2 regions of the Paenibacillus sp. PastF-3 genome follow, and region 1 is predicted to be linked to the other one. Evidence: a T-box and tRNA genes for the amino acid it is inferred to sense, from the RefSeq annotation. Region 1 holds a T-box; the other holds one or more tRNA genes.
The links. A T-box is a leader RNA that pairs with one kind of tRNA and senses whether it is charged. The one in region 1 lies ahead of M2444_RS25115 (valine--tRNA ligase), so its partner is inferred to be a tRNA-Val.

Region 1 (7,339 bases):
ATTCACCAGTAGACTCGGAATACCATGCCGGAATACGATGTCCCCACCACAGCTGACGGGAAATACACCAATCACGTACGTTCTCGATCCAGTTCAGGTAAGTTCTCTCGAAACGGTCCGGTACGAAGTTAACCCCGTTCCCATCTTTCTGTGCATTGATGGCAGCTTCAGCCAGCGGCTGCATCTTTACGAACCATTGTGTAGACAAGTACGGCTCAACAACCGCTCCAGAGCGCTCACTGTGTCCTACTTGATGCACATGATCTTCGATATTGATCAGGACGCCTTGCTCCTTCAGGTCAGCAGTAATGGCCTTACGACATACACTCCGGTCTTGACCTTGGTAAGGTCCTGCTTCTTCATTCATCGTACCGCTCTCATCCATTACGTTAATCTGCGGTAAGTTGTGACGTTGACCCATTTCGAAGTCATTCGGATCATGAGCGGGTGTAATCTTAACCGCACCACTACCAAACTCTTTGTCTACATAATCATCAGCGATAATCGGAATCTCACGGCCAATAATCGGCAGGATCAACGTTTTGCCGATTAGATCTTTGTAACGATCGTCTTCCGGATGAACAGCAACCGCTGTATCACCCAGCATTGTCTCCGGACGTGTAGTCGCCACTGTGATAAATCCGCTACCGTCTTTGAGCGGGTAACGCAGGTGATACAAGTGACCATTAACTTCTTTATATTCAACCTCGATATCCGACAATGCTGTACGAGCCGCCGGATCCCAGTTGATAATACGTTTGCCGCGGTAGATCAGGCCTTTATTATAGAGCTTAACGAATACCTCGCGTACAGCTTTCGATAACCCTTCATCCAGGGTAAAACGTTCGCGGGAATAGTCAAGGGAAAGCCCCATTTTAGCCCACTGCTCATGAATGGTGTTCGCATATTTATCTTTCCACTCCCACACCTGCTCCAGGAACTTCTCGCGGCCGAGATCATGTCTAGAAATTCCCTGCTCACGCAGCTTTTGCTCTACCTTTGTCTGCGTTGCGATACCGGCATGGTCCGTACCTGGTAGCCACAACGTGTCGAAGCCCTGCATCCGTTTCGTACGAATCAGGATATCCTGAAGCGTAAAATCAAGCGCATGACCAATGTGCAGCATTCCCGTTACGTTTGGCGGCGGGATTACAATGCTGTATGCTTTTGCATCTGGACGCCCGCCTGCACGGAAATATCCACCCTCTGTCCAGTAGGAATACCACTTGGTTTCTGCCGATTTCGGATCATACGTGGTTGGCATTTCATTCTTAGAATCATTTGCAGCGGCAGCCTCTGCCGCTGTTAGATTGTTTGGGTCAGCCATTCTCTGATACCTCCACTTGGTTACTTGTAGTTGGTTTCTAAAAAACAAAAAGACCCCTCGTCTCAAAGGACGAAAGGCCATTCTTTCGCGGTACCACCTTTGTTTCGCGCCAATGAAAAATAAACCTGCACTTCTCTCACCTTACGGTTCAGAAGCTTAGCGCGACACTCGTACAGATAACGGCTGCTACCGGCCACATCCTAACTTATCTTTCATATCCATGAAGACAAGCTCAGAAGGGCGACTCCGGGGCGACTTCGGTGGCTGTATCCTACGGAATGTCACAGCACTTGCATTCCGCTCTCTGAAGGGCTGACCGCCTACTCTTCCCGTTCCCAGTCTTTACTTAGATATTGCTTACTCCATAATACATTTTGAGTCATCCCTAGTCAACCTGAATAGGCTTCTACAGCGGGACTTTGAGCGGAATTTCGACTTATAGCGGGCATATGTCGAATTTTCATTCGATTCCTCACACTGCATTGATTAGATACCCCGTATTCTAACGTTCTCCGGTCACACAAGAATAAACGCCTTCGACGTCCTTTTACGGACGGTAAGCGTTTATTCGAGAAATATAAGGATAATGTATAACGTGAAACTTATATATTCTTATATTTTGACAAAAATCCCGATCTACTAACAGACCGGGATTCATCTATTCATGTGAATATGCATTGTAATTCATTTATGGAATGTACAACACTTGCCCTTCTTCTACACTCTGCCCGGACAATCGATTATACATTCCCAGCTCCCGCGCACTTAGCTGATACTTCTCTGCGATTGTATCCAACGTTTCTTCACGCTGTACGATGCAAAGGCGAACCTTACGGAATAGGTTAGCGCCATCTGCTCCGGTAATGAATCTGCTCTTCCACTCCGTATTATTTCCGGCCTCTGGAATGATCGCTGCAGCCGATGCATTTCCTTCAGATAGGAGAGCCTCTTGTTCTTTACGAGAACGACTAGAGCTGAGTAATGAAGAGAAGGTGAGATGTTCTTTGGCTGGAGCCTCCGCTTCTTGCTTGCTTCCTAGCGCAATCTTAAGATCTTGTTTCTCCTCGGTATGTGGCACAGTCTCCTGAGAAACTAAGCCTTCGTTCGTATTCTCACTGATCGGCTGCGCATTCTCTTCTTGTGTGTGAAGCTCATGGTTTGCTACGTTTTCAGAAGCAAATACAGCGATATCTTTGTCTGCGTCGGTAATCGCTGCTGGAACAGCGGTTTCTCTTGAAGCAAAAGTATATTCCGCTTCTTGCTCCTGATCCGCTTGACTCGCCTGGCTAACATGATCCAGCGGAGTGGCCTCAGCTTCATTCTGTGACTCCGCTTTAAACCAGTAATCCGCTATTCCGGCTTTGGAATCCTCTGTTTCCAAATCCAGACTATGCGTCCTAGCTTTCGCGCCCTTGTCCTTCTCATGAGCGGATGAGAAATTCACTATAGGGGACGATTGACCAGTTCCACTTGAGACCAATGATTCTTCTGTTTCCTGTTCATTCGCTTCAGCGTGCTCATGTTCTTCTACAGCAACCTCCGATGCATCCTCACCAAAGGTCCACTGAGAATTTTCATAAAGTGCGTCATTGTCATGTTCTTGATGCTCCGCTGTTGCTTCTACCCTGTCATCACTGAGAGGGGAATAAGCCACTGTGTACTCTTCCTGCTGCCAGGCCGGCTGTGGTTGAGGTTCCGCACCACCGATTCCCCGCAGGGATAATACGCCTGTTATATTCACAGTACGCATCGTGAGCAGATCAATATCAAAATTCTCGATCTCCACCCCAATATCTTCAATCGAGCTGACGCGTGTAAGCGGAACAGTGATTTCAACGGGAATGGCGTGCTCCAGACGTTGTGTCCGGTCATCTTCACTCCGGTAGAGTCCGGTAAGCAACAGCTGACCATATAACTCGGCACGATCCTCCCGCTGAATCACCTGGATTTCCGGAAGTAGTTCAACCTCCTCCAGCTCAGCTATTCCCGGAAGCTCTTCCGATAGGTGAATGCGTTCATAAATATCAAACCGCAAGCCGTGGGACTGATCAAACACGGGATATGTCCTCCTTCTTGGCATAATCTAACCCTGAGACAGGCCCAGAGCATAAGCCCAAAATGTTACTCCCCACATGTATATGCTTCAAAAAGAAAGGCATGACAACTTTGGTAGCCCTAACCGGACAGGATGCTATTAATTTCCTGAATTCAGGGGCTATTTGAACCTATCTGACGACCAATAGATGCACTACTCCGCATGAACAAAGTATTATATGCTGCTTTTGCTATTAGGACATGGATAGATGCTTCTTTCTGAAAAAACAGAAAATTATATACTCTACGAAAAATAGATAAAAAAAACCGTGAAACCAGCATTTGCTGATTCCACGGTTCTCAGGTTTATAACGTTACCGTCAAGGCGCTTCAGACAGCAGCTCCCGCAGCTGCAGCATATCCTCCGGCCACGGATCGCTCACTTCGAGCATTTCACCGCTCCAAGGGTGGCGGAAAGACAGCAGCTCGCCATGGAGCGCATGTCGGCCACTAGCGCTGGAAGCCCAGACCGGGCTGCCGTATAGCGCATCCCCATACAAGGGATGACCCATATGGCTGAGATGGACGCGAATCTGATGCGTCCTTCCGGTCTCAAGCTGCACATGCACCAGGCTCCCGCCATGCAGTGCTTCGCGTCCGAGGATTCGAGTCACGGCGGATTGCCCGCCCGGTGAGACTCTTCTCCGCGCCGCATGATGACGATCGCGCCCAATCGGCGCATCGATCACTTTAAGCGCAGATGGCACTATGCCTTCTACGATCGCGGCGTAGAGCCGCGAGATGCTTTTTTCACGCATATTCTCGTCTAGGACAAGCTGAGCGAATTCATTCTTGGCGTACATCACCGGGCCGGTTGTATCCTTGTCGAGGCGGTGAATATGCCTTACAGCTACACTGTCACCGGAAGCAACATAATGCGCTGCTACAAGGTGATCCAGCGTTACACCTAAGCCACTGCCATCCGGATGAACCGCCATGCCTGCCGGCTTGTGGGCAACCAGGCAAAAATCATCCTCATACAGCACTTCAAGCGCTTCCCATACGGGTTCAATGCCCGCTTCACGATCCGGAAAAAGTGCCAGTCGAAGTCGATCTCCCTTCCACTGAATCCCCCCCTCGCGGCGCAGACGCAGATGAAGCTTCTCAGGCATACCTACAGTTTCCAGCAGCCACTTATCAATCGCAGCTTCAGCATCCTCGGCTCCAGTAATGATTTTGCCGGGTGTTACTTCCAGCCACTCTCCACGTCTTGTCCAAGCTCCGCCACCGGTTCGTTCTCCGGCTCCAGTACTCAAAGGGCCTTCAGGGCATTATAGTGGCCCTCAATGGTATCATCAATATCCTGCTCACTATGCGCAGCCGACACGAACATGCCTTCAAACTGTGAAGGTGGCACGCTGATGCCTTGGCTCAGCATATGACCAAAACAACGACGGAAAAGATCCGTGTTGCTTGTCTTGGCCGTCTCAAAATCCGTTACAGGCCCTTCCGTGAAGAACGGACAGACCATCGAACCCACGCGGTTAATCGTCAGCGGAACACCAGTTTCGATTGCATTCTTTTTCAATCCCGCTTCCAGACGCGCACCTAATTGCTCCAGACGATCATAAACTTCCGGTGTCAGCAGCTTCAGCGTAGTGAGTCCTGCCGCCATTGCCAATGGATTACCACTAAGTGTGCCAGCCTGATAGATCGGTCCCGTAGGAGCGATTTGCTCCATGATCTCTCTTTTGCCGCCATAAGCGCCTACTGGAAGTCCTCCACCGATGACTTTACCGAAGCAGGTAATATCCGGAGTAATGTTAAACAAGCCTTGCGCACAGCCACGATTGACACGGAAGCCTGTCATTACCTCATCAAAAATAAGCAAAGATCCGTGGTCTGAAGTTAATTTGCGAAGTCCTTCTAGAAATCCCGGAAGTGGTGGTACAACACCCATATTGCCGGCAATCGGCTCTACGATCACTGCGGCAATCTCACTGCCGAAACGTTCGAAAGCAATCTGAGTGGATTCCAAGTCATTGTATGGAACAGTAATCGTATTGACTGCCACACCTTCGGGAACACCTGGGCTATCCGGCAAACCTAATGTGGCTACCCCGGAACCCGCCTTGATAAGCAGACTATCTGCGTGACCGTGATACGAGCCTTCGAACTTCAAGATTTTGCTGCGTCCCGTGTAACCACGTGCCAAACGAATCGCACTCATCGTCGCTTCCGTTCCGGAGTTAACCATACGTACGATATCTACTGAGGCTACACGTTCAACAACCGTTTTTGCCATTTCAGTTTCAAGTAAAGTTGGTGCACCAAAGCTTGTCCCTTTTACCGCCGTCTCCTGCAAGGCCTTTACAACCTCAGGATGCGCATGGCCCATAATTAGCGGTCCCCACGAGCATACATAGTCGATAAAGCTGTTGCCGTCGATATCATAAATACGCGATCCGATCCCATGATCCACATAAACCGGAGTCAATCCTACGGATTTGAATGCCCGTACAGGGCTGTTTACCCCACCGGGAATATATTGTTTTGCTTCATCAAAAGCCTTGCGGGACGCTTCTTCTTTACGCGCCATTGGCTCATTACTCATCTATCTTCACTCCTGTTCTGTTCTTGATCACACAAGTATAAGGCAACTGCCTATACAGCGATATCGTTGTGAAAGAGATTAACCACGCAGCCAGCGCGCAGCATCTTTTGCGAAATAAGTAATAATAATATCTGCTCCGGCGCGTTTCATGCCAGTCAGCATTTCCAACACAACGGCTTGCTCGTCAATCCAGCCTTGCAGTGCCGCTGCTTTTACCATGGAATATTCGCCACTCACATTATAAGCCACGAGAGGTAAATCGAACTGGTCACGGATCGTACGAATCACGTCCAAGTAAGCCAGGGCCGGCTTCACCATCAACATATCTGCGCCTTCCAGCACATCGGATTCTGCTTCACGGAGCGCTTCGCGCAGATTGGCAGGGTCCATTTGATACGTTTTGCGATTCCCGAACTGTGGTGCTGAATCCGCAGCTTCGCGGAAAGGGCCATAAAATGCCGAAGCATATTTGACCGAATACGACATAATCGGCACATGCTCAAAGCCATTCTCATCCAGTCCCGCACGAATCGCGTGTACGAATCCATCCATCATATTCGAAGGGGCGATAATATCTGCTCCAGCTTTAGCTTGGGATACCGCCGTACGAGTCAGCAGGTCCAGTGAAGCGTCGTTAATGACATCACCATGCACGACGCCGTTCACCGTATGCGTGTGCACCATTCCGCAATGTCCGTGATCCGTAAATTCACAAAGGCAGGTATCTGCAACGACCAATAGCTCAGGGTACCATTGCTTAATCAAGCGCGTAGCCTCTTGCACAATTCCATCCTCTGCAAAACCGGAAGAACCGATAGCATCCTTCGTTTCAGGAATCCCGAATAACAACACAGCCGGAATGCCTAGGGCGGCAATCTCGTCCACTTCTGCTTTTAAAGTATCCAGCGAAAAATGATACACGCCCGGCATCGAGCTAATCTCATTCTTCACACCTGTTCCATAAGTCACAAATATCGGCTGCACAAAATCCAGCACATTCAGTACCGTCTCCCGCACCATACCACGAATTCCTGCTGAACCGCGTAAACGGCGGTGACGTGTAATTGGAAAGCTCATTGGTTCATCCTCCTGAAAAATAAAATATATAACTAAACCCTCGATCGTTGACTAACTGCGGCATAGTTGTAGTTTGTGCAGTTATTTTGAAGTTTTATCGTAACTGTAAGTTTTAGTTGCACTCTCTACAGTTATTTATTACAAAAGAGCGAAAACCCTTGTTTTAGCGCATATTTAATTGCACATATTACAACTAAAATGGATTTTCGCTAATATTCAGGGAATTTAAGTGTATAAAGTGCAACTAAACCTCAATCTGACCTCATGCTAACAGACCTCATAACCAG
Region 2 (7,339 bases), on a different contig from region 1:
TTAATGTATACTTACTTTGTCTCAGCAAGTTGCGCTAATTGTAGGTAAATATTTCATTCATCTCCCTTAAAATGATATTATGTACTTGTTCAAAGTTGATATATTAGCTAACAGCGATTTCAGGAGGGTACTTTCTTATGAGTCTGAGCCTACAAATGCTAGGAACTGGCAATGCTTTTGCAAAAAACTATTTTAACAATAATGGCCTGCTACTAGCTGATGATTATACCCTACTGATTGATTGCGGGATTACAGCTCCGCTTGCCATGCATGCCATCGGGAAATCCTTCCGTGACGTAAACGCTACTCTAATTACGCATATTCATGCGGACCATGTTGGAGGTCTGGAAGAGCTAGCACTTACGCTAAAGCACGTATACGGGAAAACTATGAGATTACATTTACCTGAGACGCTTGTTGAGCCACTTTGGACCAACACCTTAAAGGGTGGATTATATCAAAAAGATGCAGTAGCCTCCCTGACCGATATCTTCGAGGTTACACCTATGAAACCCGGAATTACGTACAAGCTCGCTCCTTCTCTTTCGCTCGAAATCATACATACGCCGCATATTCCTGGCAAAGATAGCTATTCCCTTCTAATAAATAACGAGATTTTCTATAGCGCGGATATGACTTTTCAGCCGGAGCTACTTATAAGCCTTGTCCGTGAGCGCGGCGTCCGAATGATTCTGCATGACTGTCAGCTTGGCGGATCAGGGGTTGTTCACACCACGCTGGAGGAGTTAATGTCTTTACCTGAAGATGTTCGGCATATCATCAAGCTCATGCATTACAGCGATGAACAACCTCAATTCGTCGGGCTTACTGGAGGGATGGAGTTTATTGAGCAGCATGTAATTTATAAACTCTGATTATGATTAAAAAAAAGACCGTACATTGACGTCCGATGACGTATGTACGGTCTTTATCTTTAGAACTATGAGAAACTCGGAAGATTGTCCAAATTGTTGGTTGGGTCCCCATCCGCGTCGCCGCGAATATAAGTTCCTCCGTCTTTACCTTTAAAAGCATTCACTCCGGCAATATTTCCGGCTTGTACTTCTTGAAGCGCTTGGTCATACGCCAGGACACGTCCTGTAGAGGTCTGGAAACTGGTTAAATCTCCGTCTCCATTTTTCTGTACAGCTACGAAACTTTCGCGTTCGTTATTTGGCACTTCAGCTCGCCCCTTGCACTTGGATTTGCCATCATATGGCACATCCTAGCTTGCTTCATAGAACGGTAAATTATGTGCACTATTTTTAAAGAGTTTTCTGCATCCGTACATGTAAAATACCTGCGTCATAAAAAGGTTCCGTAGAAATCACTTCATATCCCAGCTTCTTGTAGAAATTCTCAGCTTGGCACTGTGCATCAAGAATCGAAGCATCCAGTCCAAGTTCCCGAGCAAGCTCTTCCATCGCAAGCAACAGAACACGTCCGTATCCTTTGACTCGATAATCTTTCAGTACGGCGATACGCTGCATTTTGGCTGTACCTGCTTTGTAATAAATCAATCTTCCCGTAGCCACAGGTACACCTTCATCTATAATTAGAATATGGTGCACATTCGGACCGATAACATCGTATTCATCAATTTCTTCCTCAGCCGGTACCATTTGTTCCTCTACAAATACTTTGGTACGAATATCCAGCCCCATCTGAAGCTGTTCCTCTGTAGTTACCCGTAAGATTTCTGCCGCCATGTTAGTCCCAAACTCCTCTCTCTCTATGTATCCAACGATAGTTGTCTATTATATAAAAATTCGACTAGAAAGAAAAGCCTGAGCATGAGAAATCGTCTTCTACGCTGCACTAATCTGCAGAATATACTTCTTCAGGAATCGAACGATTGTATGTGTCTTGCATCACTGGTGACAATGGAGGATACTGACCTTTCGGCTTTCCATCCAGGTTAGTCATTTCTTTGATTTCCATGACTTTTGTTGGCTTCGCCTCGGAACATCCTCCCAAAACTATCAGTAACAGCAGACAAACACCGACTCCCCATTTCATAAATTTAGACATGGTTTTACTCCTTTCACCGCTCAACTGCAGTTATTCTCTTTACAGCTTTGACGTTTCAGGAGTTTTATAAACCATTGAATCACTTCATTGCCCGATTCTAACCCTTATAGATTCACATTTCCAACGGCATGGACCATGTACATCATTCCTGCCAGAAAGCCAGCTAATACAAAATAAGCGATGCCGTATTTCCAGCGTGAGCTAGCCGGCACATCGTAATACTTATCGTTCTCGTATATCGAATAGCTGATATCACAATTCATCTTTAGATGAAGCCTATTCTCTAAGGTCACAGGCTCTAGCTGCGAGATACGTACCTTTTCAATGATGCATTGCTGCGGAAGCGTAGCTCTACCAATGTAGTTCAGTTGATCCCATCTCACCCCTACATACTGCTGTCTTTCCAAATCACTGTAAGTAGTAAAAGGTAAATCTCTTCTATGCTCTGGTCCTGGAATCATGTAGCCTGCATCTCTAAGTGGCTCTACTGGAATTAAGAAACTCTTCGTTACAGAATAAAGGCGATTGTTAGTGCGTCTCTTGACATATTTGTTATACAGATCGTATGCAAATAATGCCCAAATAATAAAGAACAAGATCGAACGCATATAGATGATGATGGCTAAACCACCCACGAGCCCCACAAGCCACAGCCAGCGCGTCACCGCGGTTGCAATACGGCCACCGTCAAGCGGATGAATCGGCAGCAGATTGATCAGATTAAGTAAAAAACCTATGTAAGCCAAGGAATAGAGAAGTGGACTATCCATGTAATAAGCCGCCCCAAAAACGGCTGTAGCCCCAATGGTTCCTAAGATCGGACCTCCAAAAGCAATATAAGCTTCTGTCTGGGCATCCAACGGCTGTTTCTTCATTGTAATTAAAGCTCCCAAAAACGGTATAAATAGCGGAGCGCTGACTGGAAGCCCGATCCGTTTCGCTGCTATTACATGTCCTAATTCATGGACTAGCAAGAGCAGGACAAAGCCCACGGCAAACCCCCACGGGTAAATCAAAGCATAAGCCCCTATTGAAATCATCATTGATATTAACGGCCCGGCAATTTTACCTATTTTCAGAAGAGACAAAATCGCCTTTCCTTTAAACAGGAGCATCGCCGCCCCGCCTCCCAACCATTTCCATGGCGTGGAAGAATTCTTTTTCTGCTCATTTTGCGGCAAGATCTCAAGCCCCTTTATCTTTCAATTTTTATCTAACTTCTGTACATTACCATCCATTTTATCATAAGCGCTGCAGGAGTATTTCCATAAAAAAGCACTTGGCTAAGTATACGACGCAACTTTAAAGATGGAATGGGACAAGTATGGCCAACGCGCCCGGTTCAAAATTAGGGGGTGAGGAAGATGCTTGCACTTCAAAGTTTTTCCTCCTCGATTTTAATGATCACCTTCTAGGCAAACGCCGTGAACATTGTAGGCTAAGGGCCATAGACTGTTATCAGGATTTAAACAATTGAGGAGGTTCTCCATGGAATCAAATACAAATTTTCATCAACAGGTCTGTTGGAATTGTATGAACAAATACGTTGGTGTTACAATGACTGACGGTCAATCATTTGACGGCTTTATTGCTCATGTAGATCAAAATTATGTTACCCTTGCGGTTCCAAGCAATGAAATGGTTGAACACATGAACGGAATGCCTACAAAAGAATCGGCGTACAGACAATTTGGCTTCCGCCCAGGTTTTTACCCAAGACGTCGCTTCTATCCACGACGCATTCCTTTTTACGGCATAAGCGATTTGTTTTTACTTCCGTTCTTTATCTGAGATAGTGCAAAGGGGATGTTAGAGTCATCCTCTTTTTTTATTTTTTTAAAGACTATGTAAACTATCCTCCCTATAGATTGTAAAAAAAGAATTGCCATCCTACTCTATCGTATGGTATTATGAAATTCGTCGCAGGACGGTAGCTCAGCGGGAGAGCACTATCTTGACAGGGTAGGGGTCATGGGTTCGAACCCCATCCGTCCTATAGAAAAAAGCCTTGAATTTCAAGGCTTTTTGTTTTTATTCACTTATATTCTATTAAAAACCCCTGTGATACGAATTTGATACGAATCGCGATTTACTTTTCGTATCAGTTCATCTGATCCTCTGGGAAAATATCGCTTCTACCCTCCAACCAATCTCCAAATTCCGCTTTAATGATATATAATTCCCTTCCTGCTTTTGCAGCATAAAAAGGTGTATCTCTTAAGAATTCGTACAGCTTGGCTTGACTCATTTTCATTATCTTTAAGTGTTCGGGCGGAGTGTCATAGGTAAGCTGTCCCAATTAAGATTTTGTTTCTCGGTTATTTCTTGCAAATATCCTTGCCCTCCTTATTGAGTTCTTTTTCTTATACGAGTTTCAGCTCTAAAGCCAACTTGTAAAATGCTCTCCACCTAAATTTTAGTATAAGTAGGTGCGTTTAGTAACCGCATCGCACATCTCCATATCCTTTTGTCAGTCCCTTTGTGTCATTGGGCTTCCTCCCCCTCAAACCAGGTGAAATTGTCTCCGATCTGTTCCCAAACTCAATCTATATAAACCTCTTGGATGTCTTTTTCTGTAGCTTCATCGTTAAACTCTTGAACTTCCGTGTATCTACTCTGTTCGCCCCAACCTCTGTTGTTTACGAAAGTTATTTTCCTCATTTCTTATATCCTTCTTGTGGAAGAGGAGGACTATTCCCCTCTCTGTCCCTGTATCTTCGGTAACTTACTTCAAATAGATCAAGTTGCATATCAATCAACATCCTCTTTTCTTTGCTCCTTCACGATCTGTGTCTTACTGGTTCATATCTTCGTGCAGTGCAACAATTAATATGACTTTCGATGAAGATGCTTCTTTATGCTAACTGGCAGTATAGTTTAACTTAAAATAAACTTTCCGTTCCCCGCAGTTAACTTAAGATGTAATCTGAAAGCACCTTTTTTGAAAGTGATACTCATCAAGAAACGTATTTATAAAGGAGTGGCTTAATGCAAGTTATTAAATCTATAATAGAGTGTCCAGAGCGTTATATAGAGTTTGCTGAATATGTTAAAGAAAAATGGCCAAATGTAAAGAAGGTAGTCCTCCCTAAAATTGACGAAAGTTTATCGGCTAAAGATGGTTTGCCATTTACATTTCTGCTATTGAAAAACGACAAAATAATTGGATTTTATCAATTGATTGTGCAGGAGTATATAATTCGTAAAGATTTATCGCCATGGATTGCACCTTTGTTCATTGACGAGAATGAGCGAGGGCAAGGTTTAGGTTCAGTATTGTTGGAGCATGCCAGAAAAATGGTGGGGCAATTAGGATATACGAAGGTTTATATAACGACCGACCATATTCGTTATTATGAGAAATATGGATTTAGAGAAGTCGGTTTAGATAATTTCGAATGGGGACGACCCACCAAAATTTATGAGCACGACACTATAAAGTAATTTATCGCAACATGGTTTGTTTTGGACTTAACTAACGAGGAACGTTAGTTAAGTCCTGTCACTTCTGGTGCGCTACATGCGTCTGCTTTGTCATAACCTTTATGTGAGAAGGGATACGCCTACTCCCTTAATGATCTGTACCTTCGTACTGTGCATCATCTAGCGGGCAGGATAACGTGGAAACATAATTCTCATACTTAAATTGCATGTTATAGTAATCTAGTGTTCGATTTAGAACTGTTCTCTTTCTAGCGTGTATAATATGTTTTCTCGTTAAGAATGGATGAATGTTAATAATACATATGGAGGGAATTAAGTTTGAGTACTCACTACTATTTCAGTTGGTTTAATAATTTTTTTCCAGAGAAGCTGGTCCATTATTTGCAAGAGGATATACAAGACAGAAAATCGCTTGTTATGATTAGCGCTGATCCGTCTGGTTATACAGGTGAGCAAATTAACTTTGGTGATGTTTCTGAATGGACATGGTTGAATCAGGCTAATATTATTTTTGAAGAATATCATTTCATTGATTACCGCATGCAGAAGGAAGATGCCCGGCGATTAATTCAAAACGCTTCTGTCATTTTTTTATGCGGTGGGTATCCTGTTTTGCAGAACGATTTTTTGGCGGATTATGAATTATCGGATGTTATTAAGAACAGCAATGCCGTTATAATGGGTGCCAGCGCCGGTGCGTTAAACATGGCTGCAAAATGGTTAAGCTTGAATAACCCTGATGAAGCTGAAACAAGTACTATTTATGATGGTATTGGCTTTGATTATTTTGCCTATGAATCTCATTCTCAACGTGACTACGCCACGTTTGTTCAAGGCTATCTGTTCCCCTTATCTGAAGAGATTGATGTTTACGCGGCAGAACAGGAGAGCGCTATACGTGTAAAGGACGGCAAAATAGAAATAATGGGTCCTTTATATTTAATTTCCCGCTCAAAGATTCAGAAATTGGTTGAGACGCTCTAATTAGGATTGTCGGGCAGAAATGATGAATTTTTTAGACCGCCTTCAATGGCGGTCTTTCTATTTCCGGCAGATGCTAGTTGCTCATTTTATTGAACTAACGGGACAAGATAGTTCAATTAACCACTCAGTCGTAATTCTACTTGGTACACCAAGCATCAGGGTTGCATGATAGCTGAAGATAAGTCCAAGAAGAGGAATTTAGAAACATCGTAAGAGTTCGCGGAAAAACCCAAATGAAGTCTTTTTTATACATTGGAAAGAACTCCGATATTATTTTGAACGCATCAATAGATATAGGAAGTAAGGCACACTCAGCATTGTTACAATAATCCCTGCTGGAATATCCGACTTAAAGCTGACCGTCCGAGCAATCGTATCCGCTACAAGCAGCAATAGCGCACCAATAAGTGCTGAAGCTGGCAGAAGTACTTTGTAGTCGTGACCTACCAGCTTGCGAGCCACATGCGGACTAATCAATCCAATAAAGAAGATCGAGCCCCCGAGCGCTACACAACCAGAAGCAATGCCTACAGCCGCAATCGCCAGACGCAAAAATTTCTTCTTTACAGCGACTCCTAAGCCTATCGAAATTTCATTTCCTAACACCAAGACGTTCAATGTCCTGAAATTGGAAATAATATATGCGAATAGCAGCAATACCCAAGGTGCTAATAAGCTGATATAAGACCACTTGTCCCCCCATAAATATCCTGCTTGCCAACGCTGCGCAAAATCATACTTCTGGTCATCCAGCTTTAAAGTCAGGAATAACGACAGAGCACTTAACCCCATATTAATCGCAACACCAGTCAAGACAAGTCGTGTAGAAGAAATCAAACGACGTTTTCTATAGGCTAGAACATATATCAGAGCTGCTGCC

Region 2: it has a tRNA-Val gene. The T-box ahead of M2444_RS25115 (valine--tRNA ligase) is inferred to sense a tRNA for this amino acid. The anticodon was not compared.

Annotation. Positions count from the first base shown of each region.
Region 1 covers NZ_JARXWM010000015.1:120,885-128,223, reverse strand. Annotated here, with positions in the region: gene M2444_RS25115 (valine--tRNA ligase) at 1-1,327, opposite strand, end outside; T-box leader at 1,390-1,673, opposite strand; gene M2444_RS25110 (LysM peptidoglycan-binding domain-containing protein) at 2,016-3,383, opposite strand; gene M2444_RS25105 (RluA family pseudouridine synthase) at 3,742-4,677, opposite strand; gene hemL (glutamate-1-semialdehyde 2,1-aminomutase) at 4,674-5,975, opposite strand; gene hemB (porphobilinogen synthase) at 6,054-7,052, opposite strand.
Region 2 covers NZ_JARXWM010000021.1:45,429-52,767, forward strand. Annotated here, with positions in the region: gene M2444_RS28455 (MBL fold metallo-hydrolase) at 138-875, shown strand; gene M2444_RS28460 (DUF3892 domain-containing protein) at 941-1,180, opposite strand; gene M2444_RS28465 (GNAT family N-acetyltransferase) at 1,266-1,709, opposite strand; gene M2444_RS28470 (hypothetical protein) at 1,819-2,031, opposite strand; gene M2444_RS28475 (site-2 protease family protein) at 2,136-3,212, opposite strand; gene M2444_RS28480 (phosphatidylinositol kinase) at 3,520-3,822, shown strand; tRNA gene M2444_RS28485 (tRNA-Val) at 3,956-4,027, shown strand; gene M2444_RS28490 (hypothetical protein) at 4,133-4,279, opposite strand; gene M2444_RS28495 (GNAT family N-acetyltransferase) at 5,020-5,475, shown strand; gene M2444_RS28500 (type 1 glutamine amidotransferase family protein) at 5,794-6,459, shown strand; gene M2444_RS28505 (FecCD family ABC transporter permease) at 6,730-7,339, opposite strand, start outside.